4 regions of the Neorhizobium sp. P12A genome follow, and region 1 is predicted to be linked to each of the others. Evidence: predicted binding sites of a transcription regulator. Region 1 holds the regulator's gene; each other region holds the start of a gene.
The links. The regulator PhoB, encoded in region 1, activates phosphate uptake and scavenging genes when phosphate is short. The targets are predictions, from matches to a motif close to TGTCATNNANCTGTCAT.

Region 2: a site for PhoB is predicted at 4,729-4,745, ahead of phnF (phosphonate metabolism transcriptional regulator PhnF). Genes of this name have one in related genera too.
Region 3: a site for PhoB is predicted at 2,352-2,368, ahead of DTW90_RS06490 (DUF1045 domain-containing protein). Genes of this name have one in related genera too.
Region 4: a site for PhoB is predicted at 3,535-3,551, ahead of phnC (phosphonate ABC transporter ATP-binding protein). Genes of this name have one in related genera too.

Annotation. Positions count from the first base shown of each region.
Region 1 covers NZ_QOVX01000002.1:465,394-473,099, reverse strand. The annotation lists gene DTW90_RS08365 (O-succinylhomoserine sulfhydrylase) at 1-315, shown strand, start outside; gene apaG (Co2+/Mg2+ efflux protein ApaG) at 552-944, shown strand; gene DTW90_RS08355 (Hsp33 family molecular chaperone) at 950-1,939, opposite strand; gene argF (ornithine carbamoyltransferase) at 2,042-2,959, opposite strand; gene DTW90_RS08345 (aspartate aminotransferase family protein) at 3,032-4,231, opposite strand; gene DTW90_RS08340 (GcrA family cell cycle regulator) at 4,657-5,181, shown strand; gene phoB (phosphate regulon transcriptional regulator PhoB) at 5,252-5,935, opposite strand; gene phoU (phosphate signaling complex protein PhoU) at 5,966-6,679, opposite strand; gene pstB (phosphate ABC transporter ATP-binding protein PstB) at 6,725-7,540, opposite strand; gene pstA (phosphate ABC transporter permease PstA) at 7,554-7,706, opposite strand, start outside.
Region 2 covers NZ_QOVX01000004.1:196,137-203,842, forward strand. The annotation lists gene DTW90_RS15265 (HoxN/HupN/NixA family nickel/cobalt transporter) at 1-774, opposite strand, end outside; gene DTW90_RS15270 (class I SAM-dependent methyltransferase) at 1,001-1,693, shown strand; gene DTW90_RS15275 (hypothetical protein) at 1,958-2,701, shown strand; gene DTW90_RS15280 (arylsulfatase) at 2,860-4,524, opposite strand; gene phnF (phosphonate metabolism transcriptional regulator PhnF) at 4,799-5,554, shown strand; gene DTW90_RS15290 (alpha-D-ribose 1-methylphosphonate 5-triphosphate diphosphatase) at 5,634-6,806, shown strand; gene purN (phosphoribosylglycinamide formyltransferase) at 7,047-7,706, opposite strand, start outside.
Region 3 covers NZ_QOVX01000002.1:107,294-114,999, forward strand. The annotation lists gene phnN (phosphonate metabolism protein/1,5-bisphosphokinase (PRPP-forming) PhnN) at 1-422, opposite strand, end outside; gene DTW90_RS06485 (alpha-D-ribose 1-methylphosphonate 5-triphosphate diphosphatase) at 419-1,558, opposite strand; gene DTW90_RS06490 (DUF1045 domain-containing protein) at 1,570-2,265, opposite strand; gene phnE (phosphonate ABC transporter, permease protein PhnE) at 2,404-3,744, opposite strand; gene phnE (phosphonate ABC transporter, permease protein PhnE) at 3,752-4,714, opposite strand; gene phnD (phosphonate ABC transporter substrate-binding protein) at 4,798-5,703, opposite strand; gene phnC (phosphonate ABC transporter ATP-binding protein) at 5,798-6,652, opposite strand; gene DTW90_RS06515 (DapH/DapD/GlmU-related protein) at 6,975-7,592, opposite strand; gene phnL (phosphonate C-P lyase system protein PhnL) at 7,589-7,706, opposite strand, start outside.
Region 4 covers NZ_QOVX01000007.1:272,701-280,406, forward strand. The annotation lists gene DTW90_RS21210 (cytochrome c oxidase subunit II) at 1-127, opposite strand, end outside; gene DTW90_RS21215 (cytochrome c family protein) at 270-656, opposite strand; gene DTW90_RS21220 (MFS transporter) at 817-1,812, opposite strand; partial or broken gene phnD (phosphate/phosphite/phosphonate ABC transporter substrate-binding protein) at 1,847-2,488, opposite strand; gene phnC (phosphonate ABC transporter ATP-binding protein) at 2,544-3,368, opposite strand; gene DTW90_RS21235 (hypothetical protein) at 3,843-4,049, opposite strand; gene DTW90_RS21240 (COG4280 domain-containing protein) at 4,046-4,801, opposite strand; gene DTW90_RS21245 (ABC transporter ATP-binding protein) at 4,832-5,875, opposite strand; gene DTW90_RS21250 (ABC transporter permease subunit) at 5,872-7,677, opposite strand; gene DTW90_RS21255 (extracellular solute-binding protein) at 7,694-7,706, opposite strand, start outside.

The sequences.
Region 1 (7,706 bases):
GACCATCCGCAGGCCGATATCATCGCAAAGCAGATGACCGGCGGTTCAACGCTGGTCTGCTTCGAGCTGAAGGGTGGCAAGGATGCGGCGTTTGCGCTGCAGAACGCGCTTGAGATCGTGAAAATCTCCAACAACCTCGGCGACAGCAAGAGCCTGATCACGCATCCGGCGACGACGACCCACAAGAACCTCACCGACGAGGCCCGCGCGGAACTCGGCATTTCGCCGGGCACCGTTCGCCTGTCGGCGGGCATCGAGGATACGGACGACCTGATCGAGGATTTCGCACAGGCGCTCGCCAAGGTTTCGGCCTGATCAGCCAACGACTGTCCGGGTGAAAGCCCGGGCAGTCCCACACTGCCCCATCATCAAAATTTCACAGTTTGAGGGACTGTAGAGAGGCGAGATTGCGGCGTTAACCCTGCGTATTAGCCTTAATATTCGAAATGCCGCATAAAAACCGCCGTTAAGGGTCTATTCACCATTCCATTCCTTGACGGGCAAGGTGGCGTATAGGATATCGGTAACATATCTTGATTAAGGTGTTAGGCATGTATCGCGCCCTCACACGGGATATCGAAGTGGTTGTCGAGCCGTTTTATCTGGAGGAGCAGTCCGATCCGGATGATGATCGCTATGTCTGGAGCTACCGCATCGTCATCTCGAACAACTCGACCGTTGCCGTTCGTCTCGTGTCCCGCTATTGGCACATTACGGACCAGAACGGTCAGGTCGACGAAGTCACCGGACCCGGCGTGGTCGGCGAACAGCCGCGGCTGGGGCCAGGCGATACTTATGAATATTCCTCCGGCTGCCCGCTCGACACACCATCCGGCATGATGTTTGGCCATTACCAGATGGAAGCCGACAACGGGGAGGTCTTCGATGTCGACATCCCGGCCTTCTCGCTGGATTCACCCGGCCTGATGCGCACCTTGAACTGAGGCCATTACGCCTCGGTTACTTCGTCGACCCTGAACTTGTAGGTGGTCGAGCAGAACTCGCAAGTGACGGAAATTTCGCCATCCTCCTGGCTCGCCTCGATCTCTTCGGCAGAGAAGCCGGTAAGGACGCCTTTCAGCTTGTCGCGCGAACAGCTGCAACGATCGTAGACCGCCTGCGATTCATAAACGCGCACGCCGCGCTCATGAAACAGCCGATAAAGCAGCCGCTCGGTTCCGACCTGGGGATCGGTGAGTTCGTCGGCATCGATCGTCTCGACCATCGTGCGGGCTTCCGACCAGGAATCATCCTCGACATGATCGCTGAGGCCATTATCTCCGTCGCCACCGTGGAGATCGCGCTGGCGCATGCGCTCCGGCGCATCGGGCAGGAATTGCGCTATGAGGCCGCCTGCCCGCCAGCGATGGCGCGGCTTTCCCGCCTCATCGCGGTCGAAGAGCTCGGCGGCGCCGAGACGAACGCGCGTCGGGATTTGCTCCGACTGGCGGAAGTAGACACCGGCAATATCCTCCAGCGAGGTGCCATCGAGCTCGACGATGCCCTGATAGGGCTGCGAATAGCGTCCCTGATCGATCGTAAAGGCGAGCACGCCCTTGCCGAGCAACTGCTCCGGTTCTGTCTCGCCGGCCTTGATCGCCTTTTCCAGAGCCTCTTCGTCAAAACGGGCATAGGCGCGCACATTCTCCGGCGTGGAAAAATCCGCAACCAGAAGATCGACCGGGCCGTCGCCCTTGGTCTGCACGGTGAATTTGCCCTCGAACTTCAACGAGGTGCCGATCAGGACAGTCAGAACGATCGCCTCCGCCAGAAGGCGGGCAACCGGTGCCGGATAGCTGTGCCGTTCCAGGATGGCGTCGAGCATCGGCCCGAGCTGGACCGCGCGGCCACGAACGTCGAGGCCTTCCACCTGAAAGGGAACGACATGATCGTCGCCTGCGAAATCGAACTGGCCCAGCGATGCTGCATTTTCCGTCATAGCTCTATTCCTTGTCTGTCAAACGAGATGCGATCCGACCTATCCTTCGGCCTCGCATAACATTTGCCGGTTCGCAGCTTATGACGCAGCGTCCGGATATTTTCAGATCGCGCCCAGGCACCAGGCAAGAATCGATTTTTGTGCGTGCAGACGGTTTTCCGCCTCATCGAACACAACGGATTGCGGGCCGTCGATCACCTCGTTCGTCACCTCCTCGCCGCGATGCGCGGGAAGGCAGTGCATGAACAAAGCTTCCTTGCGGGCCTTCGACATCAAGGCCGCATTCACCTGATAGGGTTGGAAGACATTGTGACCCCGAGCCCGATGTTCCTGATTCATGGAGACCCAGGTATCGGTTACCACGCAATCGGCGCCTTCGACCGCACGGTCGGCATCATGATAAAGCATGATTTCGGCGCCCTCATCGCGGGCCCAGTTCAGATAGTTATCCTTCGGCTCGGAACCAAGGGGTACCGCCATATTCATGCGATAGCCGAAACGGGCAGCGCCCTCGACCAGCGAATGCAGCACATTGTTGCCATCGCCGGTCCAGGCGATCGTCTTGCCCTTGATCGGGCCGCGGTGCTCCTCGAAGGTCATGATGTCGGCCATGATCTGGCAGGGATGCGTGTCATCCGTCAGCGCGTTGATGACTGGCACGGTCGCATGTTCGGCAAGCTCCAGCATGCGCGAATGCTCGGTCGTGCGGATCATGATGGCGTCGACATAACGCGAGAGCACCTTGGCCGTATCGCCGATGGTCTCGGCGCGGCCGAGCTGCATTTCCGTGCCCGACAGGAACAGCGTCTCGCCGCCGAGCTGGCGCATGCCGACATCGAAGGAGACGCGAGTTCGTGTGGAGGGCTTCTCGAAGATCATCGCCAGCATCTTGCCGGCCAGCGGCTTGTCGGCGGAGCCCGCCTTCAGAGCCTGCTTTCGCACCATCGCATCATCGATGATGGTGCGCAGATCGGAAGCTTCTACGGCGGAGAGATCGAGGAAATGCTTGGGTGATGCCATGGTCCTGCCCTGTACCCTAAAACTGATAACGCCTGCTGCGGGGCCAACGCCCCTTCAGCAGGCGCGGGAAAATCAAGCCGATTTCTTGGCGCGTTCGGCGCGCAGCTTCTCGGCGGCGTGCTCGATGCGGTTCAGCCCTTCGCGTGCTTCCTCGGCCGTGACGGTCAACGGCGGCAGCATGCGGATGACGTTGTCGCCCGCCGGCACGCCGAGAAGATGCTCGGCGCGGATCGCAGCCAGCAGCTCGGCCGAGGGGATCGCGGCCTTGATGCCGAGCAACAGGCCATCGCCGCGCACATCCTCGATGATATCAGGATAGCGGTCCTTCAGCGATGCCAGCCCCTGGCGGAAGACGAGCGATACGTCGCGCACATGCTGCAGGAAGCCGTCACCAAGGATAACGTCGAGCACCGCATTGCCGACAGCCATGGCCAGCGGATTGCCGCCATAGGTCGTTCCATGGGTGCCGGCGACCATGCCGGAGGCGGCTTCCGCCGTCGCAAGGCAGGCACCGAGCGGAAAGCCCCCGCCGATGCCCTTGGCCACGGCGATGATGTCGGGGGTGATACCGCTCCATTCATAGGCAAAGAGCTTGCCAGTCCGGCCGACGCCGGTCTGCACCTCGTCGAGGATCAGCAGCAGGCCATGTTCGTCGCAGAGCTGTCGCAGCGCGCGCATGAACTCGGGCGAGGCCGGACGCACACCGCCTTCGCCCTGCACAGGCTCTATCAATATGCCGGCGGTCGCATCGGTGATCGCGGCGCGCACGGCCTCGATATCACCAAAGGGCACCTGATCGAAACCCGGCGCTTTGGGACCGAAGCCTTCGAGATATTTTGCCTGGCCGCCTGCGGCGATCGTACCGAGCGTACGGCCATGGAAGGCGCCTTCGAAGGTGATGATATGGAATTTCTCCGGATGGCCCTTCGAGAACTGATAGCGCCGCGCCGTCTTGATCGCGCATTCCAGCGCCTCGGCGCCGGAATTGGTGAAGAACACCTTGTCGGCAAAGGTGGCATCGGTCAGGCGCTTGGCCAGCACTTCCTGACCCGGCACTTCGTAGATATTCGACAGATGCCAGACCTTGTCCGCCTGCGCCTTCAGCGCGCCGACGACATGCGGATGACTATGACCGACCGAGGTAACGGCAACGCCTGCGCCGAAATCGAGATATCGCTCGCCGGTTTCCGTGATGAGCCAGACGCCTTCGCCTCGCTCAAACCGCAGTGGAGCACGCATATAGGTGTCGTACAGCGGGGTGGCGGTTGCCATGACGCAATTCTCCTCGGTCAAACCATGCTCGGACACGGATTTTCGCACTAAGAACCGGTCCGGAAAAATCAAAAATGCCGCCTCGCGGCGGCGTTGGCACTATTTACTTTTCGCACCGCGATGTCAACAAAACTGAGGATTTAGCAGGTGCGGCAGAGCGACCGTTTCGCGGTGGTATATTTGCAACTTCTTATGTTGCAAAAATGACTCTGCGGAACAGCAAGTTGGGGAAAACGCCGAAATCGATTCGAGATGATTCGAGCGACTCTTGTCACGGAGTCAGCCTCACACTAGGTTAAAACTCAATTACTAGACTGCATGCGGCGGAACTAGTCACCACAATTTAAGAGCGTTTTCAGCTCCAATATACTTGGGGCGATGGTGAGGGATTCTGCCATGAGAAACGCGACAGGCGGAGACAGGTCATGAATTGGACAGACGAGCGCGTTGAGAAGCTGAAGAAACTATGGTCCGAGGGCTTGAGCGCCAGCCAGATTGCCGCTCAGCTCGGCGGAGTGAGCCGAAACGCTGTCATCGGCAAGGTGCATCGCCTGAGCCTGCCGGGCCGCGCAAAAGCGGGCGGCACGGCCACAACGGCACGCGCTCCGAAGCGCAATGCCACTGTTCCGCGCGCGCCCACCTACGCCTCCCGCGTCGCAACCAGGACGGTTACCCGTCAGCAGGGCGCGACCATGCTCAAGGAAGAGATCGAAGTCGACGAGATGGAGGAAATGGAGTTCCGTCCGGCCTCCAACGTCGTCGTTCCGATCTCGCGTCGTCTCGGCCTGACGGAGCTTACCGAACGCACATGCAAGTGGCCGGTCGGCGACCCGCTGAAGGACGATTTCTATTTCTGTGGCTGCGAGTCCCCGGACTCTTCGCCCTACTGCACCTACCATCAGCGCCTCGCCTATCAGCCGGTAAATGACCGCCGGCGCGCGGCCCGCTAAACTCATATCGCCACAAAGAGAAAACGGGCCGCAAGGCCCGTTTTTCGTTTGGCTTTGAGCTGGAGACGGCTCACGCTTCCATGGAGTAGCCGGCACCGCGGACGGTCCGGATGACATCCTGCATGTTGGAGAAGTTCAGCGCCTTGCGCAGGCGACCGACATGAACGTCGACGGTACGCTCGTCGACATAGATATCGTGGCCCCAGACACCGTCCAGAAGCTGCGACCGCGAGAAGACCCTGCCCGGAGAGGACATCAGGAATTCGAGCAGGCGGAACTCCGTCGGTCCCAGGCGAACTTCGCGGCTCTTGCGATGGACGCGGTGCGTCTCGCGGTCGAGCTCGATGTCGCCACAGCGCAGGACCGTCGAGAGCACTTCCGGCCGGGCGCGACGCAGCATCGCCTTGACGCGGGCCATCAGTTCCGGGGTCGAGAACGGCTTGACGACATAGTCGTCCGCGCCGGTCGACAGTCCGCGCACGCGCTCGCTTTCCTCGCCCCTCGCCGTCAGCATGATGATCGGCAGGCGCTCGGTCTCCGGCCGCATGCGCAGCCGGCGGCAGAGCTCGATGCCGGACACGCCGGGGAGCATCCAATCCAGGATCAGAAGATCGGGGGTACGCTCCTGGAGGCGCATTTCAGCCTCGTCACCTCTCAGGATCGTGTCCACTTCGAAGCCTTCAGCCTCGAGATTATAGCGAAGAAGCACGCTCAGTGCTTCTTCGTCTTCTACGACAGCAACTCTAGGAACCATTCGTTTGTGGTCTCCTTCAACGGCGTGGGGTTATTCCGTCACGGCACCGACGGTATTGGCGGTATCATCCTTCGGGCGTTCGCCTTCGACCTGCGCACCGGTTGCCATGTAGTAGATCGTTTCGGCAATGTTGGTGGCGTGGTCGCCGATGCGCTCGATGTTCTTGGCGCAGAAGAGAAGATGCGTGCAGGTGGTGATGTTGCGCGGATCTTCCATCATGTAGGTGAGCATCTCGCGGAAGAGCGAGGTGTACATGGCATCGATTTCCTCGTCGCGTTCGCGGATCGAGACGGCCTTGTCAGGCGAGCGGGTCGTGTAGACGTCAAGCACTTCCTTCAGCTGGACGAGCGCCAGTTCGGAGAGATGCTCGATGCCGCGGGCGAGACGGCGCGGAACGCCCGTGCCCTGCACGGCGAGCACGCGCTTTGCGGTGTTCTTGCCGAGGTCGCCAACACGCTCCAGGTCGGCGGCGATACGGATCGAGCCCATGATTTCGCGCAGGTCGGCAGCCATTGGCTGGCGGCGGGCGATCGTGACGATCGCCTTGTCGTTGATCTCGCGTTCAGCGTGATCAAGGACGACGTCGTCGGAAATGACCTTCTGGGCCAGGGCAGCGTCGCCGTTGACCAGGGCGCGAACGCTGTCGCCGACCATCTGCTCCGACAGGCCGCCCATCTCCGAGATGCGGCGCGACAGGAACTTCAGATCTTCGTCGTAGGCTGAGAGAATGTGTGTCGAAACCATGTTTCTGTCCTCATATTGAAAGGGCGAGCGCACTCAGGGGCATCATCAACCGAAACGGCCCATGATGTAGTCCTGCGTGCGCTGATCGTCGGGATTGGTAAACATCTTGTCTGTGTCGTTCTCCTCGACCAATTGGCCGAGATGGAACATTGCGGTGCGTTGCGAAACGCGGGCTGCCTGTTGCATGGAGTGCGTCACGATGACGATCGTGAAATTCTCCCGTAGTTCATGAATGAGTTCCTCCACCTTGGCCGTCGCAATCGGGTCGAGCGCCGAGCACGGCTCGTCCATCAGAATGACCTCGGGACTGACGGCAACCGCGCGGGCGATGCAGAGGCGCTGCTGCTGGCCGCCGGAAAGGCTCGTGCCCGCCTCCAGGAGCCGATCCTTTACCTCACCCCACAGCCCCGCCCTCTGCAGGCTGGTCTCCACGATGTGGTCGAGATCGGCCTTCGACTTGTGAAGGCCGTGAATGCGCGGCCCATAGGCGACGTTTTCGTAGATCGACTTCGGGAACGGATTGGGCCGCTGGAACACCATGCCGACTCGGGCGCGCAGCTCGACGACATCAATCACCGTATCGTAGATGTCCTGATCGTCAAGCGTGATGCGGCCGGTCACCCGGCAATTCTCGATCGTATCGTTCATGCGGTTGAGGCTGCGCAGGAAGGTGGATTTTCCGCAGCCGGAGGGGCCGATCAGCGCCGTCACGGTGTTTTCGCGGATATTGAGGTTCACATCGAAAAGCGCGCGCTTTTCGCCGTAGAAGACAGAAACGTCCTGGCCGATCATCTTGTAGGGGGGAGTGATCATTTTCTGGCTCAGGGGCTTTCCGGCTGCGGTCTTGACCATGGTGTTCATCTTGTCCGCTCTCCTACCACCGGCGCTCGAAACGACGGCGCAACAGGATGGCTCCGATGTTCATCGCGACGAGAAAGATGAGGAGGACGATGATCGCTCCCGACGTCCGTTCGACAAAGGCGCGCTCGGCCTCGTTGGACCACATGTAGATCTGGACCGGCAGCGA
Region 2 (7,706 bases), on a different contig from region 1:
CCAGCCATAGGCTCCCGTCATCAGAACGCTGTCTGTCGTATCCATGAGCGACATGCCGGCGGTAAACAGTGCCGGAAAGACCAGGATCGTCCAGAAGGACATGCCTTGCGCCGCCTGGCTCGCCGATATGCCGAGCAGGCCTATTTCGGTTGCCGTATCGAAGCCGAGGCCGAACAGGAACCCGATCGGATACATATGCCAGGAGCGGGAGACGACGCGAAACACGGGACGAAAGATGCGGGCGATGAGGCCGCGCCCAGCGAGAAGCGCGTCCAGATCCTCATCGACGATCTTTTCGCCGCGACGGGCGCGATCGAACGCTGACCAGATGCCCCTGAGGACGAAGAGATTGGCAAGGCCGATGACAAGCAGGAACGCCGCCGAGACCGTCGTGCCGATCACGCCGCCGATGTCGTGGAAATCGCCCAGTCTGTTCTGCATGGTCGCCGCCGTCGCCGCGATTGCGACCGAGGCGAGAACGACGATGCTGGAATGCCCGAGCGAAAAGAAGAACCCGACGGAATAGGGGCTCTTTTTCTCCTGCATCAGCTTTCGCACGACATTGTCGATTGCAGCGATATGATCGGCATCGAATGCGTGACGCAGCCCGAACATATAGGCAAGGAACGCCGTGCCGAGCAGGACCGGCTGCTCCGCGAAGGCGATCCAGGCCCATGCCCAGGCCGCAACGTTCGCGGTGATGAGAAGGATATAGGTTATCGCCGCCTTGGTCTTAACCTCGGACCGCTTGTCATCGAACGGATTGGGAAGCATGCTTTACCTCTGAACGTGCAGTAATCACTTTTCCATAAAAGTGATTACTGCACCACCGGCAAACGACGTATGGAAGGTAATTGCTCGACGGCTGGCGATCGTCAAACGTGGTCGGTCCGAGACGGCATTGCATTTATATGCAAAAAGACTAATGCAACCTTGGTGTCACATCGGCAAATCTGGGATATGATCCCCAACGGCAAAGTCACAAAGCGTGGGGGCGCATATGTCGACTGATCAGGAACTGTTTGCCGCAGGACTCGCCATTTATCAGAAGATCGTCCGTGAAAATCTGATGTTTCACCGGGAGGTCTATGGGAAGCTTCACGATATTCTGGTCAGGGAGGCACCGAAGCAATTCAGGTTTCTGGATGTGGCGTGTGGAACGGCGTCTTCGTCTGCGGCTGCCCTGATCGGCACGGATATCGGACGCTACATCGGCATCGACATTTCCACGCAATCTCTTGACGTCGCCAAACAGGCACTCGCGATGCTTCCGTGCCCGGTGGAGTTGCGCTGCCAGAACTTCGCCGACGCCATCGATCAGTGGTCTGAGCCCGTTGATGTCGTGTGGGTCGGCATGTCTCTTCACCACCTGCCATCGGCCGAAAAGCTTCCGTTCATGCAGCGTATCCGCGCGATATTGCCCCGCAACGGTCTGTTCCTCATCTGGGAGCCGACGCTGCTCGAAGACGAGGATCGGGCGGCATGGCTCGATCGTTTCACGGCGATCCGCACGGAATGGAGCGCGCTCACCGACGAGGAATTTGCAGCCGTCGATACCCATATCAGGGCCGCTGATTATCCCGAGAGCAAGGCGGATTGGGCTGCATTGGGAAACAGCGCAGGCTTTGGCCGGATGGAGGAACTATACATGATGGCCAGCAGAATGGGCCGTGTATACAAATATCAAAATTGAGGCAGAACGACCCTCCGCTATTGGCCCGTTGCGGATTTAACACTATCGGTGACGTTGATTTGTTTCACTAATATACACAATCGACATTCAACTTTCCGTCGTGTAACCATTACCGCACACTTAATCGCGTACTGCGTCTGAGGGGAGCGTGCGATGAAAGAGGGCGACTTCGGAAGGCAAGCAAGCCATCAACCGGGCGGCCGTTCTACGAGGTTTTTGCTCGGCTGGATCGTCTACGGTCTACTTCCGATCAGCGCCACGCTCATGGCGACCATACCGGCAGACGCCGCCGATCTTCTTCCGGTCACGGCACCCCAACCTGCCCAGGAACAGCCGGATCACTTGACCTTCTCCTTCGCGCCTTATTTCTGGGCCGCGGGGATCAATGGCGACACCGGCGTCTTCGGGCTCCCGGAAGTCCATATCGACGAAAACTTCGGGGATATTCTGAAGGACCTCGATTTTGGCTTCATGGGGGCTGGCGAAGCCAGATATGGAAAGTTCAGTGTCGTCACTGACCTAATCTATACGCGCATAACAACCGACTCTGCGACGCCGCGAGGTGTGTTGGCGGACTCGGTGGACCTCAAGCAGGAAACATTCACGGGCTTTCTGGGTGCCGGCTATACGATCCTGGGTAACGAAGATAGCCACTTGGACGCGGTCGGTGGCGCAAAGCTCTGGTGGACGGAAACGACCATATCCTTCAGCGGAGGTCCGCTGGGCGGACGTTCGGCACGCGACGATGCGACGTGGGTCGATGGTCTCGCCGGATTTAAAGGCGTCTACTCGATTACGCCGCAATTCTATCTGACCGGCTGGGGCATGATCGGCGCCGGCGGAGCCGATCTGGATTGGGACGTGATGGCGGGTCTCGGCTACAAGTTCAAGCAGTCGATTTCCGCCGTCGCCGGCTACAGGGCGCTTGGCGTCAACTATTCGAATGGAAGCCTTACGAACGATATCGTCGAGCACGGGCCGATACTTGGCCTAGTCGTTCATTTCTGAAGTCTGGCATCGTCGGCCCCTCGTCTTTTGTCCCGAATTCGGCCCACCCGTTTGAACAATGACACTCGAATGAGTTGCCTTTGGCACGAGAGGTCGCCGTGGAATGCCAGCGGTTGCCGAACGGGCGCGGCTCATCGACCGCGCCCGTTCGATTTCTTCTATTGTCCAGCCGATGCCGGGCCATGCTCCAGGGAGGACATCAGGCTATCGATCATCTGATCGATGCTGAAGCTCGCCGGACGCTGGCTCGGCGGATAGTCGCGGAAGGTCTGCAGGAAGGGCGCCACGCGCCAGACGCCGTATTGGATAAGATAGGCGTTCTTCGCCAGCCAGTCATAATACTGGTCGGAGACGACATCTGCACGCTCGTAAGGATCCATGCGCAGATTGAAGACCTTCGGCGCACGCAGGCAGACGAACGGGTCGGCCCAGACCTGGAAGCCGCCCGGCTGGCGCTGCTCGCAAAAGACGATTTTCCAATTGTTGTAGCGATAGGCCACCATCTGCCCGTCATCGTCGAAGTAATAGAAGTCCTGACGTGCCGATTTGGGTTCCTTGCCTGTGAGATAGGGAAGCTGGTTATAGCCGTCGAGGTGAACCTTGAACTGGTTTCCGCCGATGCTCGTTCCCTTCAGCAGTTCGTCCTTGATGTTCGGATCGCCACCGGCTGCGACAAGCGTCGGGAACCAGTCAAGGCCCGACATCATCTCGTTGGAAACCTCGCCGGCCTTGATGTGTCCGGGCCAGCGGACCAGCGCGGGAACGCGGAAGGCGCCTTCCCAATTGGTGTCCTTTTCGCTTCGGAAGGCCGTGGTGGCGGCATCCGGCCATGACCATTGATTCGGGCCGTTATCCGTTGTGTAGATGACGATCGTATTGTCGGCGATCTTGAGATCGTCGAGTGCCTTGAGTAGCTTTCCGACGTCGCCGTCATGCTCTACCATGCCATCGGCATATTCGTTGCCCGGCATGCCGCTTTGGCCCTGCATCGAGGGCCTGACATGCGTGAAAACGTGCATGCGCGTGGTGTTCATCCAGGTGAAGAACGGCTTGCCCTGCTTGACCTGCCGCCCCATGAAATCGATCGCGGCTGCCGTCGTCTCGTCGTCGATGGTCTCCATGCGCTTCGTGTTCAGCGCGCCGGTGTCTTCCACCCGGCCGTCGGCATAGGAGTGGATGACGCCGCGTGGCGAGTTCGTCCTGACGAACTCCTGATCGTCCTTCGGATAGTAGGGCCGCTCCGGCTCTTCCTCCGCATTCAGATGGTAGAGGTTGCCGAAGAATTCGTCGAAACCGTGCTTGGTCGGCAGGAACTCGTCGCGATCTCCGAGATGGTTCTTGCCGAACTGGCCGGTGGCATAGCCGAGTGGCTTCAGCGCCTGGGCGATGGTGATGTCGCGCGGCTGCAGGCCGACGGTTGCGCCGGGGATGCCCACCTTGCAAAGGCCGGTGCGCAGGCAGACCTGGCCGGTAATGAAGGTCGAGCGGCCAGCCGTACAACTGTTTTCCGCATAGTAGTCGGTGAACATCAACCCTTCTTTGGCGATGCGGTCGATGTTCGGCGTGCGATATCCCATGAGACCGAAGGAATAGGCGCTGATGTTCGTCTGGCCGATATCGTCGCCAAAGATGACAAGGATGTTGGGCTTCGAGCTATCGGTTTTCTCGGTTTGATCGGGGGCGGTGGCAGCCGGAGCCGGCGTCGGAGAAGCGGGGGCTGCCTGCTGGGCATAGGATGCCAGGGGAGCGATGCCCACAGAGGTCAAACTGATCGCGACGGCCGCAGTCGCTGCTCGAAGGCTCCTGGAAAATGCGATTTTCATGGCATCCTCCCGATATTCTTCCGGTTGTCCAACATCTTGCTCTCCTTTTTGCAGAGGTTTGGCGCTGCCGGGGACGGGATCGCCATTTTGCTGGGAAAGACTGCATCGGCCTTGGACATCGCGGAAGTACGTTACGGTAAATGCAACATTCGATACGTTACGCCGAGCATTCGGTGCCGCCCGGAGCACGAAAATCCGCGAAGCCTTCATTCTTCTGTCACGAATCCGGTCTACTCGTCCGGACCATCGATAAAGACATTCGAATGAGTTGTCCGTGGCACGCAACGCCGTTGTGGAATGGCAGGAACTGTACAACGGCCTCCGCGAGGGGATCGAAGCGGGCGCGTTTCCCGATGGCAGTCGCTTGCCGAGCGAGCCGAAGCTCATCGAACGCTTCGGCGGCGGTCGGCACAGCCTGCGTCGCGCGCTGGCGGAACTCGCGCATCAAGGCTTGATCCGCACCGAACACGGCAAGGGCAGCTTTGTCCAGCGTACAGGCGTGCTTGACTACCGCATTTCCCTGCGCACGCGCGCCTCGAACAATCTGGCTGAACTGGGGCGCGTCTCGTCCGACCAGCCGGTAAGGGAAGAAATGGTCCCTGCGCCGCAGAACGTCGCCGCGGCGTTGCATATCGAGACGGGGGCGCCGGTTTACATGATCGTTCGCTACGCCTTCGCCGATGATGTGCCGATCAACATGTCGGTCAGCTACCATCCTGTCGATCGCTTTCCCGATATCGACAAGGCCCGCCGCAGCCGGCAGCGCCTGACGGAAATCTACAAGACCTATGGCGTGCATGATTATATCAGGCTGAAGACTGCCATCTCGACCGCTATGCCGACGGCAGAGACCGCACGCGTCCTTCGCCTGCCACCGCGCCAGCCGGTCCTCGTCACCCGCAAGGTCGACGCCGATCTGAACGGCGTGCCGATTGCCTATAGCGAGGCCATGTGGCCGGGAGACCGCATTCAGTTCACCATAGACAACAGCCTGGAGATCGGCGACATGACGGCAGCCGATGCCGGATAGCGCGGATTTCCTGTTGTTGTCTCAACGCATTCAACTCTTTGTCGCATAGTGCGACCCTATGGATTTCAGGAGAAAATCGATGTGGCTCAGCAATTTTACCCTCGTCCTGCCCGATGAGGTGATCGAAAACGGATCCGTGCGGGTTGAGGACGGCGTCATTGCCGAGATCCGGCCCGAGCCGGTAGCGTCAGCGACCTTCGAGGGTGGCAACCGCTTTCTGATGCCGGGCTTTGTCGACCTTCACGGCGACATGATCGAGCGCGAAATCGCGCCGAGGCCGAATGCGACGATGCCAATCGATTTCGGCATCCACGAGTTGGACAAGAAGCTCGCCGCATCGGGCGTCACGACCGCCTTCGCCGCCGTCTCCTTCGCGACCGAAAGCGTCTACGGCCACGTTCGGTCGCTTGAGACCACATCGGCCGTCATCGAAGGCATCAAGCGCCTGCACGGCCAGCTGCTGATCGACCACCGCGTCCACGCCCGCTACGAGATCACCAATGTCGGTGCTGCACCCACGCTGGAGCGACTGATCGATGCCGGCCAAGTCGACATGGTCTCGCTGACCGACCACACGCCGGGGCAGGGGCAGTACAACAATATCGAGGCCTATCTGCTCAGCATGTCCGAGCGCCGTTCCATCTCGCGCGCGCAGGCCGAGGAAATCCTCGCCAAGCGCATCGCGCTGCGCAGCAATCCCGAGATCGAAGCCAAGCTTCGCGAGATCGTCGCGCTGTCGCTGAAGCACAAGCTGTCGCTGGCCTCGCATGATGATGATAGCGCCGCCAAGGTCGCGGAAATGCACGACTTCAACGTGACCATCAGCGAATTCCCCGTGAGCATGGACGCTGCCGAGGAAGCCTGCCGTCGCGGTCTCTGGACACTGATGGGCGCGCCGAATGCGCTACGCGGCAAATCCATGTCCGGCAATTTGAGCGCACAGGATGCTGCCAGCGCCGGCGTTCTCGGCATCATCGCTGCCGATTATCACCCGGCAGCCTTCGTCCCCGCCATCTTCAAGCTTGCCGAAGTCGCCAAGGGCGGCCTCGCCGCCGCCGTGGCCATGGCAACCAAGAATGCCGCTCGCGCCGCAGGCTGGACCGACCGCGGCGAAATCGCCATCGGCCAGAAAGCCGATCTCGTGGCAATCGAGCACGGCGCCGTCCATCGCATTCGCGCCACCTTCCGTGGCGGCCGGGTGATTTACAGCGACGGCACGCTGCATCCGCTACAGGCTCTGGCGGCTGCTTGATGGTTGCTTGAGGCGGGTGTTGGTGACGGGGTTGGCTATTGGAACCCCTCATCCCCTGCCGGGGACTTCTCCCCAAGGGGAGAAGATATATGCCGCACTGCCGGCACCTCTACCAAAAAACGTTCAATGTGATCGATGTTGAGGCCGCAAGTGTCTTCTCCCCTGGGGAGAAGGTGCCCGAAGGGCGGATGAGGGGTTCTCACGACATAGCCCCGAAGTCATCCATTCTAAGCCAGCAGCTTAGTCACTAACCGGCAGCGAAATAACCTGCTGCGTTGAGGCCGAGCCGGCGCCCGCACCGTCGCTCACCGCCTTGCCACCTTCCATCCGCACCTTGCCCTCCGCCAACAGGCGCAGCGCCTGCGGATAGAGCTGGTGCTCAACGGTCAGCACGCGTCCTGCCAGCGTCTCGGCGCTGTCGCCCGACAGGACAGGTACAGCCGCCTGGCCGATAACCGGGCCTTCATCCATGCCTTCGGTCACGAAATGAACCGTGCAACCGGCGATACGCATTCCGGCGTCGATGGCGCGCTGATGCGTATGCAGGCCGGGAAAGAGCGGCAGCAGGGAAGGGTGGATATTGATGATCCGGCCCTCGTAGCGGCGGATGAACTCGCCGGTCAGAAGACGCATATACCCGGCAAGGCAAAGGATATCCGGCTGCAATTCATCGAGGCATGCAAAGATCGCTGCCTCATGCGCATCCTTGCTGGCGAAATCCTTGCGCACGAAAGCAAAGGTCCTGATGCCTTGTGCTTCTGCCTTCGCAAGCCCGCCCGCATCCGCCTTGTCGGAAATGACGCCGACGATCTCGGCCGGGTAGTCGGCCGCCTGCGCTGCCTTGACGAGCGCCAGCATGTTGGAGCCGCCGCCGGAAATGAAGACGACGACGCGTTTGCG
Region 3 (7,706 bases), 360 kb from region 1:
ACCTCGGGCCGGGCGGTGATGTTCAGCACCTTTAGCCGGGGAAAAGCTGCCTGGAACCGGTCGAGCACGGAACGTGAGCCGTTGGCGATCACAAGATGCCCCTGCGACAGTTCTTGGCGCACGGCAGCCGGAATGCCGTATTTCAGGCCATGGGCGTCCCAGCAGACGGCAAAGCTGCCGGCCCGGTCCATCGCGAAGAACTCGGCGACGGAAACGCTCAAATGATCCTCATTGCCGGCCTCACCGTCCCGCGTAATGACGCGGCGCACGAAATGCACGTCGCGCCGGCCGGCAAAATGCTTGGCCGCAATATTCATCAGCGTGTCCTTACCGGCGCCGCTCGGGCCGACGACCACGACCATCATGCCCGCTTTCGTACCGGTCATGTCGGCTGCGCTGTGAATGTTGGGGCTCGCCGTCATGCCACACGCCGTCCTTCCCGCCAGACCGAACGCGTCACCGGTACACCGTGGTCGCGGCGAACGCGCACCAGATCGGCGCGCAGGCCGGTTGCGATACGGCCGCGGTCGTCGAGGCTGACGGTACGCGCAGGCGTCGCCGTTACCATCGCAATCGCCTTCGGCAGCGAAATGGCCTCGACCTCGTCCGCAAGGATGAAGGGTGCGTGCAACAGGCTGAGCGGCACATAGTCGGAGGAAAGCACGTCGAGCACATCGAGTTCGGCGAGATCGCGGGCCGCGATATTGCCGGAGTGCGACTTGCCGCGAACGATGTTGGGAGCGCCCATCAGAACGCTCATGCCCGCCTTGTGAGAGGCCTTGGCAGCCTCGACGCTGGTCGGGAATTCCGCCAGGCGCACGCCATACCCGATCGCTTCGTCGACATGGTCGAGCGTTGCGTCGTCATGGCTGGCAATGGTGATGCCGTGCTCGTGGCAGATCTTCGTGAGCACGTCGCGGTGCGGCTTCGAATATTTGGCCGATTCTTCCTGTCGCTTGGCGACAAAACGCGCGAATGCCTCATCGCTCAGACCGCGCTTCTTCTGATAGTAGAAGATATACTGGTCCATCGTCTGGAACTGGCGCTGACCGGGCGCATGGTCCATCAGCGAGACGAGACGGACGTAGTTGTCGTTCTCGAAATCGTGGAAATGGTCGAGCACGTTGTCGGCCGACACCTCGCAGCGCAGGTGGATGAGGTGGTCGGCACGCAGCCGGTCCTCGCGCTGTGCCTGCTGGATGGCGTCGGCCATGTCGCGCATCTCGCCCTTTTCGAAACCGCCGTCCTCATCCGAGCCCATGCGCAGACAATCGAAGACGGTGGTGATGCCCGAGGTCACCACCTGCGCATCATGCGCCTGGATGGCTGCCGTCTTGTTCCAGCGAACGCCCGGACGCGGCGAATAGTGTGATTCGAGATGGTCGGTATGCAATTCGACGAGACCGGGTATCAGGTAGTCGCCCTCGAAATCCTCGCCGACCGTGGAGTGTCCTTCCGAAATGTCGGCGATCTTGCCGTCGCGGATCAGCACCGAGCCCGAGAGAAGTTGATCTTCCAGGACGATGCGGGCGTTCGATAGGACAGTCTCTTTGGACATTGCAGTCACTTTCAGCTTTGGGCGCCGGCGAGCGGCAGCCAGGAGTGGACGGTGAACGGCGCAGCGCGCGCCTCTTCGACGAAGACGGCGAGGCCGGAGATCGCAATCGGGCGACCGGTATGGGCGGCAAAGGTCTCGCGAAGCAGATCGTGAACAACGGCCTGCCGCTCAGGCGCGACCTGGCCCGTCAGCGTCATATGAAAACGGAATTCATCCATAACATACGGGTAGCCCCAGCGCAGGAGATTGTTGCGATGCGCTTCGCTGAGGCTTTCTGGTTTGCGCCGGGCTATATCAGCCTCCGACAAGGCCGCACGGAAAGGCTCGAAGGATTTGACAACAGTGGCGGCGAAATCCTGCAGCGGTTGATACAAGGCACCCGGCACGAGCGCGAAGAAGCGGCCAAGCTGGCCCAGCACCAGTTCCGGAAGCGTGAAGGCCGGCGTGCGGGCTGCAAAATCTTCCACGACCGCCATCAGATCGCGCTCGGTCACTGAGGCAGCCAGCTCGAAAGGCGCTTTCAGCGTGGCATGGAAGCCGTAGCGGTGCGGTTCGGCAGTGATATCGCGCTGCTCGTCGGCGGAAATATCGCCGGAACCGGTAGCCGGAAAACTATCGTTGGAAAAAGCATCGCGACCGAGCCAGCGCGCAGCCAGTCCAGTCAACGGGTCGTCCTTCGGAGGCGTGAAATAGAGTGCGTAGCGCAAGGGAATATCCTTGGAAATCGGCGGCGGCCATACTGATGGGTGATTTGGCGACGAACCGCAAGACGGCCCTGCGCTAAAAGATTTCCATGACAGAATGATGATGGCGGAGCGGCGTCCGCCATCATTTTTCAGCAATGTTTAACGGACGTTCGGACCCATCAGGCGCGTACGCAATGCGTTCGATGCCATGTCGAACAGGAAGACGACGATCAGGATCAAAAGCACCATGTAAGCGACGTTTTCCCAGTTCGCATTGGTGGCCATCGCCTCCCAGAGCTTGAGGCCGATGCCGCCTGCGCCGACCGCGCCGATAATGGTGGCGCCGCGGACATTCGACTCCCACTGGTAGAGTGTCTGGCTGACAATGACAGGCACGATCTGCGGCATCACGCCGTAGCGCTGCACGAGAACATTGTCCGCGCCGGTCGAGGAAACACCCTCGCGCGGCTTGTCATCGATATTTTCTAGCGCTTCGGAGTAGATCTTGCCGAGCGTGCCGGTCTCGGTGAAGAAGACCGCCGCACTACCGGCCAAGGGGCCGGGACCGAAGGCGCGGGTAAAGAACAGCGCCCAGATCAGCATGTCCATCGAACGCAGGAAATCGAAGAAGCGTTTGAACAGGTGATTTGCAAATCGGTTCGGGGTGATGTTGCGCGCTGCCAGGAAAGCCATGGGGAAGCTGAAGACGGCGCCCAGCAGCGTTCCGAGAAAGGCCATGACGATCGTCTGTAGCAGCTTGGTGATAACGTCACCGTGCTGCCAGCCGCTATTGTTCCAGAAATTGTCGAAGGCGAGCGCCCAGTTGGAGGTGCCCTTCTCAAGCTGCGGACCGCTGATCAGCAGCGTGGCAACTTCGCTGGCCGATTTGCCGAAGAATTTCGATTGCGTGTCGAAGATGAAGTTCGGCCAGCCAAGGAAGCGCTTGCGGATCTTGACGCGATCGACGTCGATGCTGACGTCGCCGGCAAAGCCCAGGTTGGCAAGCACGTTGTCGTCATAGACAGTCATCCAGGCCGGCGGAGTGCCGACGACCTTGGGTTGGCCGCTGGTCAGCGAAACAACGACGCTCTGGCCGTGGTTGAGAACGGTAACCTCTGTTTTGCTGAGGGTGACCATTTTCTGCGCGCCGCCGACATCGACGGTAACCGTGCCATCGGCATTCTGCGTGACCCAGTCCGGATGCGGATCGTCGCCGAGCGGAGAGAAGCGGGGATATCGCGGGGTGATCTTGCTGCCGGAAAGCCGGAACTCCGGCTGCACGTCATAGCTGATCCATTCCCCGAGATAGAGACCGACACGCTCCCAATGGGCTTCCGCCACGATCTTCGGGATATCGAAGAACCATACGGAGTAGATGCCGTAGAGGATCAGCGCAATGACCGTCAGCAGCGGGCCGAAACGCTTGAGGAAGGGAGGATTGAAGGCTTCCGGGAAGCGCTCCTCGATCGATGCCGCATGGCTCGCACTTGTCATCGTCATGGAATCCTCAATGTTGCAGCAGGAAGGCGTGCTCGCCGACCAGGCGCCGTCTGAGCCAGGCGGAGAACTGATCAACGGCAAGAATGGTGAGGAAGAGCAGAAGGATCAGCGCCAGGGCCTTTGGACCGAAGCCGCGCGAAATCGCCAGCTTCAGCTCCTGGCCGATACCGCCGCCGCCGACTGCGCCGATGATGGTCGATGCGCGAACGTTGATCTCAAGGCGAAGCAGAGCATAGGACATGAAATTCGGCAGGATCTGCGGGAGTGCTGCGAAGCGGACGCGTTCCGTCCAGCTGCCGCCCACGGAGCGGATGCCCTCGTCGGCCTTCATGTCGGCGTTTTCGACGACTTCGTAGAAAAGCTTGCCGAGTGCGCCGATCGAATGCAGGCCGACCGCGATGATCGCCGAGACGGGGCCGATCGAAACGATCGCGGCAAAGAGGCCGGCGATGACGATCTCCGGAAAGGCGCGCAGCACTTCCATGAAGCGCTTGACGACAAGGCGAACCGGCCAGGCGGGCGTCAGGTTACGCGAGGCCAGGAAGGAAAGCGGCACGGCAAAGATAAAGCCGACGAGCGTCGAGACCAGCGCCACGTTGAAGGTGATGATCATCAGCTCGAAATATTCGGGAATGTAGAAACTGCCCCAGATATAGACGCGACCTTCCGGAAAGTTCCACTCTTCGCCGCCGGTGCCCGGATTGTTCGGGCTGGCGATGTCGAATAGCGCACGCCAGACGTCGTTCCAGTCTTTCGGGATCAGCCAGGTCGTGAAATCGAAGAGATGCGGCAGCCGCTCGAAGAAGTGTCCGGCATTGCTCTCGTTGGCGAACTGAACCGAGGAGACGAAGGCAACGACCAGCAGGAGGAGGCCGAAACCAGTATACATCCGGCGGCGCGCAATAACCTTGCGCCATGCCTCGCCGATGTCGTGGGCGCTGAGGTGTTGCTGGGGATCGGCAAAGGTCATGAAGAATTCGCCCGTACTGGAACCGGAAAACGGCGAGAATGGAAAGGGCGGCCGTTGGCCGGCCGCCCTCGCATGCATGGGGATCAACCGCCGATCGCAGCCTTACGGATGTCGATAACAGCGTTGTAGAATTCCTGCTTGACCGGAACGTAGCCCTTGAAGTCGCCGCCTTCGATAGCGGAGAAGCACTTGGCGTCGGTGGTCGGCAGCTTCGTGAAGAAGTCGGCCAGCTTGCCCTGCCATTCCTGGCCGATCTTGTTCGAAACGACCAGCGGGCCGTTCGGGATCAGCGGCGAACGCCATACTTCGACGAGTTTGTTCGGATCAACCGAGCCCTTGTCGACTTCCTTACGGAAGGTACCGGAGGTGAAGCCGTCCTTGAAATCGCCGAGGCCCGAAGAGTCGTCTACAGCAACGTCGACCTTGCCGTCATAGGCAGCGAGGAGGTTGTTCTCGTGACCGCCGTTGAACTGGGTCGAGCCAAAGAACTTGTCGTTCGGCATGTTGGTGGTCTTCGGGATCTGTGTCAGCGGGACGAGGTAGCCAGACGTGGAGTCCGGATCGGCGTAGCCGAGCTTCTTGCCCTTGGCGTCCATGATCGTCTTGATGCCGGAGGACTTCAGAGCGAGACCGATCGAGTAGTAGCCGGTCGAGCCGTCCGTCTGCTGGGTCGTCAGGATCGGGGTAACGGCGTTCGGGTCCTTGATGTAGGTAGCTGCATAGCCGGAAGCGCCGAGTTCGGCGAAGTCGAGCGTGCCGCCGAGAAGGCCCTGGATAACGCCGTCATAGTCGGCGGCCGGGAACAGCGATACCTTTTCGAAACCGAAGGTTTCCTTCAGGTGGTCGGCAAGGCAAGCATAGTTGCGCAGGCGGTCGGCTTCGTTTTCGCCGCCAAGGATACCAACGCGGAATTCCTTGAGGTCGGCTGCGGATGCAGAACCGACGAGCGCGAGAAGCGCCGTGGCTGCGAGAAGAGTCTTCTTCAACATGGGTGTCGTCTCCTGATTGACCGGTGTCCCCGGATGGTCTTGCGTCTTGAAGAGAAGCGCCCTTTACGCGGGCTCTCGATCTTGGTCGGCTCCCTCAGAGGCCGACCATTGCCAGCGGTTGCAAGCCGGCAGATGCATTTGCCGCGGCAGCCGCAGGCAATTCGGGAATGTTGATGCTGGTCGAAGTCATGCTTTCGTCGATGCCGGCGCCGTCCTTGTCGGTGCCGTAGATCGCCTTAACCGCGTCGGCGGTCAGATCGGATGGAGCGCCGTCGAAGACGACCTTGCCGGCCGCCATGCCGACGATGCGCTCACAGTAGTTGCGCGCCGTGTCGAGCGTGTGAAGGTTCGTGATGACGGTAATGCCTTCCCGCTCGTTGATGTCGCGCAGCGCGTCCATCACGATCTTGGCGTTGAGCGGGTCGAGCGATGCGATCGGCTCGTCCGCCAGCATCATCTTCGGCTTCTGCATCAAAGCGCGGGCGATCGCCACGCGCTGCTGCTGACCGCCGGAAAGCGTGCCGGCCATCTGCATGGCGGTCTGCTCGATACCGAGCCGCTCCAGAGCCGTGATCGCGTCGATGCGCTCCTCGCGGGTAAATACGTTGAGCAGGCTGAGCAAGGTCGAGCGTTGGTTCAAGCGTCCGAGCATAACGTTGGTCAGCACGTCGATACGCGGCACCAGATTGAACTGCTGAAAGATCATGGCGCAATCGCGCTGCCAGTCGCGACGCTTGCGGCCGCTGAGCGCGGAGACTTCGACGCCGCCGAAATGGATGGAGCCCGAGGTCGGGTCGGCAAGGCGGTTGATCATGCGCAGCAGCGTCGACTTGCCGGCGCCTGAGCGGCCGATAATGCCGACCATCTGTCCCTGCGGAATTTCAAGGCTTACGGAATCTACGGCCAGCTTGTTTCCGAAACGGCGGGAGACATTCTTTAGCTCGAACATCATGCTCTTCCTTCGTATTTCTAGCCTGCGTCGAGGGAAGGGCTTAGACTTGCTTCATGAAGCTCAAATGTCAGTTTTATGTAAGCATTGTCACAAATGCCTTTGCCGCTCTTTCCGGCGATAAACTGACGTAAGGCCAGAGTTTACAGGCGTTTTAGGCGCAAAAGACGCGATAAACTGACGACACGCAAACGCCACCGGCGAGGGTGGAGTTGTTCCGCCCTCACTCGATGGTTTTCTTTTTCCGCCGCCCGCGGCGTTGATTGTGACAGTGTATTAACGCGGCTCGATCGCCACGAAATCTGTCCCGATCCGGATCCGGTCAGCCGCCGTAGCGCACCAAGAAATCCTCTGCGCCCAGCGCGCGGAAATCCTGCAACGCGTCGCGCAGCTTTGTATGGTCCCAATCCCACCAGGCGATCCGGTTCATCCTCTCGCCGATTTCCCTGGTGAAACGCTCGCGAATGAGTTTCGCAGGCACGCCACCGACGATCGTGTAAGGGGCGACGTCCTTCGAGACGACCGCACCGGCTCCGATCACGGCGCCATTGCCGACATTGACGCCGGGCAGGATGGTCGCTCCATGGCCGATCCAGACGTCGTGGCCGATTGTGACACGGTTATCGCGACGCCAGCTAAAGAAGTCCGTCTCCATGTCGGCGTCCGGCCAGTAGTCTGCGGCGCGGTAGGTGAAATGGTGCAGCGTTGCGCGCCAGGTCGGATGGTTCGTGGCGTTGATGCGCACGGCAGCCGCGATGTTGACGAACTTGCCGATCGTCGCGCACCAGACGGCGCCGTCCTGCATGATATAGGAATAGTCGCCCATCTCGACTTCGTCGATGCGGCAACGCTCCGAGACTTCGGTAAAGCGGCCGAGGGTGGAATCCTTCACCCGGGCGGTTTCGTGGATATAGGGCGTTTCGCCCAGCTTGCGGCTCATGCGGCGGTCTTTCTGGGAGAGAATTTGCTGACGTCGAGAATGCGGTCGGCAACGGAGTCGCGGACCTCGGTGTCATGGAAGATGCCGAGCAGGGCAACGCCCGCCTTCTTCTTT
Region 4 (7,706 bases), on a different contig from region 1:
ATGTTATGACGATGGTATTGTCGATGTAGCTCCAGTTCGACGCTATCGGTGTCCACCACCACGGACTAAGCAGGTGGAAGACGATTGATCCCACCACGACAAGTACAAGAATCAGCACGACAATCATGCGCTGCCCCCTGACCGCGACCCGGCGGTGGACATATCCACAATCTGTCGGAGAAGCTTATTAGTATTATCTCACACAAAGCCTGAGCGGACAATTAGGGGATGAAAACAGTCCGGCAGCGAAGCTTGTGGGATTTCGCCCTCTATTTGGAATATTGCTTCAGATAGGCGATGAGATTGGTGATCTCGGTATCGTCCTTCAGACCGACGAAGGTCATCTTCGTTCCCTTAACCTTAGTCTTGGGATCATGAAGGTAATCGCGTAGCTCTGTTTCACTCCACACCAGTCCACCCTTGCCTGCCTGTTGCATCGCCGGCGAATAGCTGAAGTCAGGGTGCGTGCCGGCCGTCCTGCCGAATAGACCGTTCAGTGATGGCCCGATCTTGTTCTTGTCCGTATCGGCGATATGGCAGATGGCGCATTTCTTGAAGACGACGGCACCGGCTGAAACATCTCCTTCCTGAGCCACTGCGCAGTAAGGCGAAAGACTTACAATAAACAGGCTGATCAAAGCAAAACGGTTCCACATGGCAACTCTCCTCTCCAAAAGGCTGCCCTGAACGAAGCTGAATTCCATTTTATACATGAAAGACGAGTATAATTCCATTCACCGTTTAACAGACGGCGCGATATGGTGCGTTGCGAAAACAGGACCGGCATCTCTTTTCGAGAACGAGCCGCCGTTCTATTCAATTTTTACTGAAGGTGGACATTGCGCGGGGAGGAACAGGCGGGACTTGCGACCGCGCATTTCGCAGTCGCAAGTCCGATTTTTCAGGAAGCGCAGCTCTTCCTATATCGGAGATCACTCGGCGACGCGCTCCATTTTCCCGACCAGGAAAATGTATGAAAACGCCGCGATGATCGCCAGCAAGGAACACATTGCTAATGCTGCCCCGAAACCGCCTGCCTGGACGAGATAGCCGATCGCGATCGGGATGATCACGCCGGAGAGCCCGCCGAAGAGGTTGAAGACCCCGCCGGTCAGGCCGATCAGGCGCTCCGGAGCAAGAGCGGAGACAGAGAAACAGAATGATGAGTTCCGGAGCATCGACGAATTGCGCGCCAATGATCAGCACCGATAGGGCGATGCCGACAAGCACTGGAATTTTGCGCGAAGCACCGAGCGTAAAGCCCCGACGAAGCAGAGCGTCGGAAAAGAAACCGGACACGAGCACCCCCGCGAACCCGGCGAGAAACGGTATCGATGCGGCCTTGATGAAATCAAGGTGTCGATATTGAACCAGATAGGTCGGAAACCAGGTCAGGAAAAAATTCGCTGATGCCAGGTAGCAGAACTGGCCGATATAGATGCCCCAGAGCTTCTTGCGGCTGAGTACGATGGCAAGATCGTGCCAGGAAAAGGCATCGCGCTTGGACTGCTGTGCGGCAAGGCGCGTGCTGAGGTCAGGAATGCCGCCGCCCTCGGCGATAAGATCGCGTTCGGCCTGATTGGTGCCGCGAAAGCGATCCGGATCACGATAGACAAGTGCCCATATCGCAGCGACCGCAAGGCCAAGCACGCCGGTGAAGACGAAGACCGACCGCCAGCCGTAGCCAGCCTCCATCCAGACCAATAGCGGCGTGAGAAAGCCAAGTCCGACATATTGGGCCGAGGTGTAGATGCCGATCGTGCTGGCGCGCTCCCGCTCCGGAAACCAGGTGGTCACGATACGGTTGTTCATGATGTATGCCGACCATGCCCTTTGATTCCATGCGCTGAGCGTTGCTCTTCTGCGGATTGGTCCAGTCGTCGGCGGCCGCATCGAAGGTGCCGTTGACGACGCCGACGACGCCGAGTTCATGGCTGCCGGAGAAAGGCGTCTTGGAGAAGAAGGTGGAAGGATCGATGCCTGATTTCTTCATGAAGTAGAGCGGCACGGCATAGCCGGAGGTCGAGTTCGGGTCGGCCCAGGCAAGTACCTTGCCCCTCAGGTCGTCGATCTTCTGGTACGGGCTGTCAGCCTTGACGACGATGACCGAGTGATAGCCGGTCGAGCCGAAATTGTCTTCGCTGGTGGCAACGGCGGTGATGTTGTTGCCCATGACCTTGCGACCGAGCGCGTAGTTGGCGGCGCCGATCGTGGCGAACTGGATCTTGTTGGAGTGCAGCGCTTCGAAGACGGCGGCGTAGTCCGTGCCCCAGATGACATGGACGGGAACGCCGAGCTTCTTCGTCATATAGGCAGCGAAGGCATCGTAGCGGGCAACCGCATCGCGCTCGTTTTCCGAGCTCGAAATGCCGAAATTGAGTTCCTTGAACTGGTCATGCCAATCGGCTTTAGCAGGAACGGCGCCGATCATCAGGGCGCCGGCCAGGAATGCCGCGACCGTGGCGCGGCGGGTGATATTGGACGTCATTGAAAAACTCCATACATTTTAATATTTTACTGGACATATGACGGGCGGGTGCCCGTCAAGCTGTGGCGAGCGGTTCCGTCCAGACCGGGTGGGTCTGGGGACGCCCGAATTGACCGGAGGTGAGACGTTCGTCGACCGGTGCGCCGCCATCCTCTCCATAGATCCGTTGCAATATGTCGTTGGTCAGAGCTTCCGGCGCTCCGTCGAAGACGACGGAGCCCTTGGCGAGACCGATGATGCGGGTGCAATAGGTGCGGGCGGCATCGAGCGTGTGCAGATTGCAGATGACGGTGATGCCGTCTTCGCGATTGATCGTCTTCAGTGCCTCCATGACGAGACGCGCATTGTGCGGGTCGAGCGAAGCGATCGGCTCGTCGGCAAGAACGATGTCAGGCATCTGCACGAGCGCGCGGGCGATCGCTACACGCTGTTGCTGGCCACCGGACAGCGTATCGGCGCGCTGCAGGGCGTGCGGGAGCAGGTTGAGGCGATCGAGCGCCTTGGCCGCCATCGTACGCTCCTCAGCGGAAAACTGCTTGAAGAGGATCGGCAGGGTTCCGCTTGACGCAACGCGGCCGACGAGCACGTTGGTGAGCACGTCGAGGCGGTTCACCAGATTGAATTGCTGGAAGATCATGGCGCAGCGCGCACGCCACAGCCGAAGATCCCGACCCCTCAATTCGCTCACGCGCTTGCCGTCGAATTCGATCGTGCCTTCGCTCGGATCGATCAACCGATTGATAATCCGCAGCAATGTCGATTTGCCCGCGCCCGAGCGTCCGATGACGCCGATGATTTGACCCTTGTCTATGTCGAGATCGATACCGTTGACCGCTATAGATGAGCCAAAACGTTTCGTTACAGCGCTGAGTTTCAGCATGCTGTCTCCAATCTTATCGTACCTATCACCAAGAAGATTCGCGCGAGAAGCGAACATATATGCTTGGTGGTATGGTCATAAAAATGATTTATTCTGCAAAAGCACAGGTTTTTATTTCGGATGGGTCCGTTTGTACATACTGATGTGTTATCTTATACTTAGAAACGTGACATTTGTATTACGCGTTGGATTTTTGGATGCCGTGCGACGCATCGGCAGGCGCCTGCGCAGGCGTCGTATCGGCGCTTTAGCAGGACAAACTATCTTTAGAGGAGGGTTTTTTGAGCGGAAGTCGGCGCTGTTGCGCAGCCTGGCAGCCCATCTGATTTGGGCTTTGTCTCGGCTTCATGGCGCGTGACAACGCGCGAGAAGTCCATCATGGCTCGGATGGACTTCTCGCAATCTCGGATCCCGATCGCAGCCGGGTATGATCGCTTTGCGGAGCGTTATGCGGCGGCTACGCGTCGCGATGGGTTACCGCTTGACTGCCCGGCGAACACTGTAGGCGAGGATCGCGAGACAACCGACCAGGAGGAGAAGACCGCCGATCAGCGGAGGCAATGCAGCCAGCTTGATTGCGGCTGTTACGGCCAAAATCAGGATCACTGCCAATGCGGCAAGGCTGCCGTCATCGATGAACATGCCGATCAGTTCGGAAATTGCGATACGAATGACACTCATTTGGCGGCCTTTGCTGTAGATGTCTGGCTGGCGTTGCGCATGCTGCGGATGATGGCGTAGGACGCAGCGGCCACGACGGCGAAGATTGCGATGAGGGCGAGATCGGCACCTGGCCAATCCGCTCCCAATCCTTCTCCCGTCCAGAAAATCCCGAAACTCGTCAGCATGAGACCGACAACGAATTTCAGCGTGTTCTCGGGCACTGTCGCAAGCGGACGGTGGACCAAAAGGCCGATCAGCATGACGAGGATGAAAGCGGCCAAAGCACCGAGGCTGGCATAGAAGGTCAGGCCATGGGCGCCGCCGACCGCGATGACGATAAATACGACCTCGACCCCTTCGAGCAGCACTGCCTTGAACGAGGCAATGCCGGCAAGATAGTCCGCGCGGCTATGCCCCGCCTGCTGCCGCAAGGCGGCCGTCTCTTTCGAAAAGGCGGCATCCTCATCGTGGAGCGCAATGACGCCGAGTGAACGCAAGATCGCTTTGCGCAGCCAGCGCATGCCGAACAGGATCAGCAGAACGCCGACGACGAATTGCAGCGTGGTTATCGGCACCAATGCCAGCAGCGGGCCGAAAACAACCACCAGCGCGGCAAGCACGGCGAGCGCAAGAGCCGCTCCCGTCAGTGCCGGGCGCCAGCTTCTGGTGATCCCGACGGCAAGGACGATGGTGAAGGCTTCGACCACTTCGACGAAGGAGCCGAGAAAGGACGCCGTGACGGTCGATAGAATGGGGGTGAGATTGTTCAATGCAATGGTCCTGGATTCAACTGAAAGACGTTAAGCGGCGAGCACGACGCAGCGTTCGGGCGGGAGGGAGAAGGTCAGCGGCGCTCCAGCGGGCATCGCCTGCGGCCAATCGAGCTTGATGCGGTGCGGCCCGATATCGAGTATCAGACGCCAGCAACGTCCCTGAAACGCCGAGGACTGAACGATACCCTGAACGCTGTTGTCAGGGAAGGCATCGCGGGGGCGAGCGTCTTCGGGGCGAACGACCAGAAGCGCATTGCCATTGTGGGCGCCGGATGTCCGCAACGGTTCGTTCGACGCATTCTCGATCTTGAACTGGCCGTTGCTGGCCTGACCGGGCACGATCGAAAAGCCGCCGATGAAGCTTGCCACGAAGGCATCAGCGGGTGTCTCATAAATGGCCTGAGGTGTGTCGAGCTGGGCAATGACCCCTGATCGCATGACCGCGATGCGGTCGGACACCGCCATGGCCTCCGCCTGATCGTGGGTGACATAAACGGCCGTGATCGCTTCCCGGCGCACCAGCTCCATCATTTCGACGCGCATATCTTCCCGCAGGGCTGCATCGAGATTGCTGAGAGGTTCGTCAAACAGCATCAGTGCCGGCCGCGCCGCCAGGCAGCGAGCGATGGCAACACGCTGCTGCTGGCCGCCGGAAAGCTCGGCCGGATAGCGATTGCGATAGGGGGCAAGCCGCGTAACCTCCAATGCATGCTCCGCCCGCATCGTCTGCTCGGCGTCGGACAGCCGCTGCGATTGAAGGCCGAAGGTCAGGTTCTGCGAAACGGTCATGTGCGGCCAGAGCGCATAATCCTGGAAGACCATGCCGACGCGGCGCTTTTCCGGGGGAACGACTGATCTGTCGCTCCAGACAACGGTGTCGTCGAATTTCACCAGGCCGCTATCGGGATTGATCAGGCCGGCGATGATCCGCAACAATGTCGTCTTGCCCGAGCCGCTGGCTCCAAGCAATGACACGACTTCACCCGCATTGATCTTCAGATGCAGGTTGCGAAGCACCGGCGCGCCCCCAAGGCTCTTGTTGATGCCGACGCAATCCAGGGAAGCGGTCATGAGTGGCTCCTTCCGGCGATGAGGCGATGGTTCTTCGGTTGAAAGCGCCGCGCGACCATCCAGATCAACGAAGCGCTGCCGCCGGCAAAGATCATGGCGAGCAGCGCGATCGCGCATGCAAGCCCGTCCTGGTCGTGGCTGAACAATTTCAGAATGAGCGTCGGCGCGACCGGGCCGTTGAGCGGTATGAGCATCTGTGACATCGGCAGCTCGAATACAGTGCGAATGAACGTCAGCAGGAAAGCCGTCACCGTGCTCAGGAAGATCAACGGCACCGTTATTGCCCGCAGGCGACGAAATGCACCAACCCCCTGCAGGCGGGCCGCATCGGTCAGGCTCAGGGCGAGCTGGCCGATGGCCGACAGGATCACGACAAGACAATAGGGCAGGGCGGCGGCGACGTAACCTGTTACGAGCAGGGAGCCATCGCCATAGTGCGGGAAGGGCCAATCCCTGAAGCCGGGCAGCCGGTTCCAGACGAGTATGTAGCCGAAGCCGAGGACAATGCCGGGGATGGCAACGGCGCCGAGCGACAGGCCGACGGCGATCGTTCGCATCACGGAATTGGCTTTGTCCAGTCGCACACAGAGGAGAAGGGCCAGGCAAGTCGAGATTGCCGCCGCCAGACCTGCGTATCCGAGGCTGCGCAATAGTCCCGCATGCGCTGGCGTGTCCGAAGCCAAGGCCGCACGGACATTTTCCAACGTGAAATTATCCCAGCCGAGCCCAAGACCCAGGGTCTGGCTTAGCGCGCGTATCGAAACGGCAATAATCGGCAAGAACAGTGCAAGGAAGACGACCGCCAGGCCTGCCCCGGCAGCGAGCCATCGAAAGGCGCCGAGCTCGTAACGACGAACAGGCCGGCCGCGCCCTGTGATCAGGCGTGGGTCCGCCCTGCGTCGCAAAAGACGATCGGCCATGACGACCAGAAGAACCAATGTCAGAAGGATAAGCGCCTGCGCCCCGGCGGATGCAAAGTCGACGGGGTAGTCGCTGGTTGCGGAATATATCCCATAGGTCAGGACGCCGAAATTCGAGGTCCTGGCGATGGTTGACGCCAGGCCGAAATCCGACAGGACTTCCGCGAAGGTGGCGATAATGCTGAGGGCGATGGCCGGTGCCAGCAAAGGACCATTAACCCTAAGCCATATCGTGGAGGGCGACGCGCCCGCGAGCCGTGCGGCGTCTTCGAGTTCACTGCCGAGCCCGGTCAGAGCACTTGATATGATGAAGCTGGCGAGCGGGAAGAGACCGAGCGTATGAACGAAAACAAGACCCGCGATACTGAAAAAAGCTTCGCTCCATCCTGAGGGCAGCAAGCCGATTTGCACAAGGTAGCCGCCGGGCGACATCAGCAAGACCCATGCAAGCGCCTTCAGATAGGAGGGCGTCAGGAACACCAGCCAGGGCGCGGCGCCGATGAGCCCACGCAAGGGGATATTGCATCGCTGGATGAGAACCGCAAACGCGCCGCCAAGTGCGGTGGTCGTGATCGCGACAGTTGCGGCAAGCTCCAGCGAATTCAGGATCGATTGCACGATGCGCGGCGAGGCAAAGGCTCTTTCCAGCGGTCCGAGGCTGAAAACCGCACTCGCAGTTTGGATATCGAACAGTTTCGGCATGATCGCCTGGACCAGCACGAGGGATAGCGGAAGCCCGATCAGCAACAGGAAGACGGTATAGATCGCAACGGGCGCGGCAAGCCCGCCGATCCGAGCGAAGATCCGCCCCGGCAAAAGCCGCCCGATGCCGGCGCCGCGAACTGATGTCGCGGCGCTTCCGAAGTTCTGGAGAACTGTCATCTTTGACACTGTTCAATCACGGGACAAAG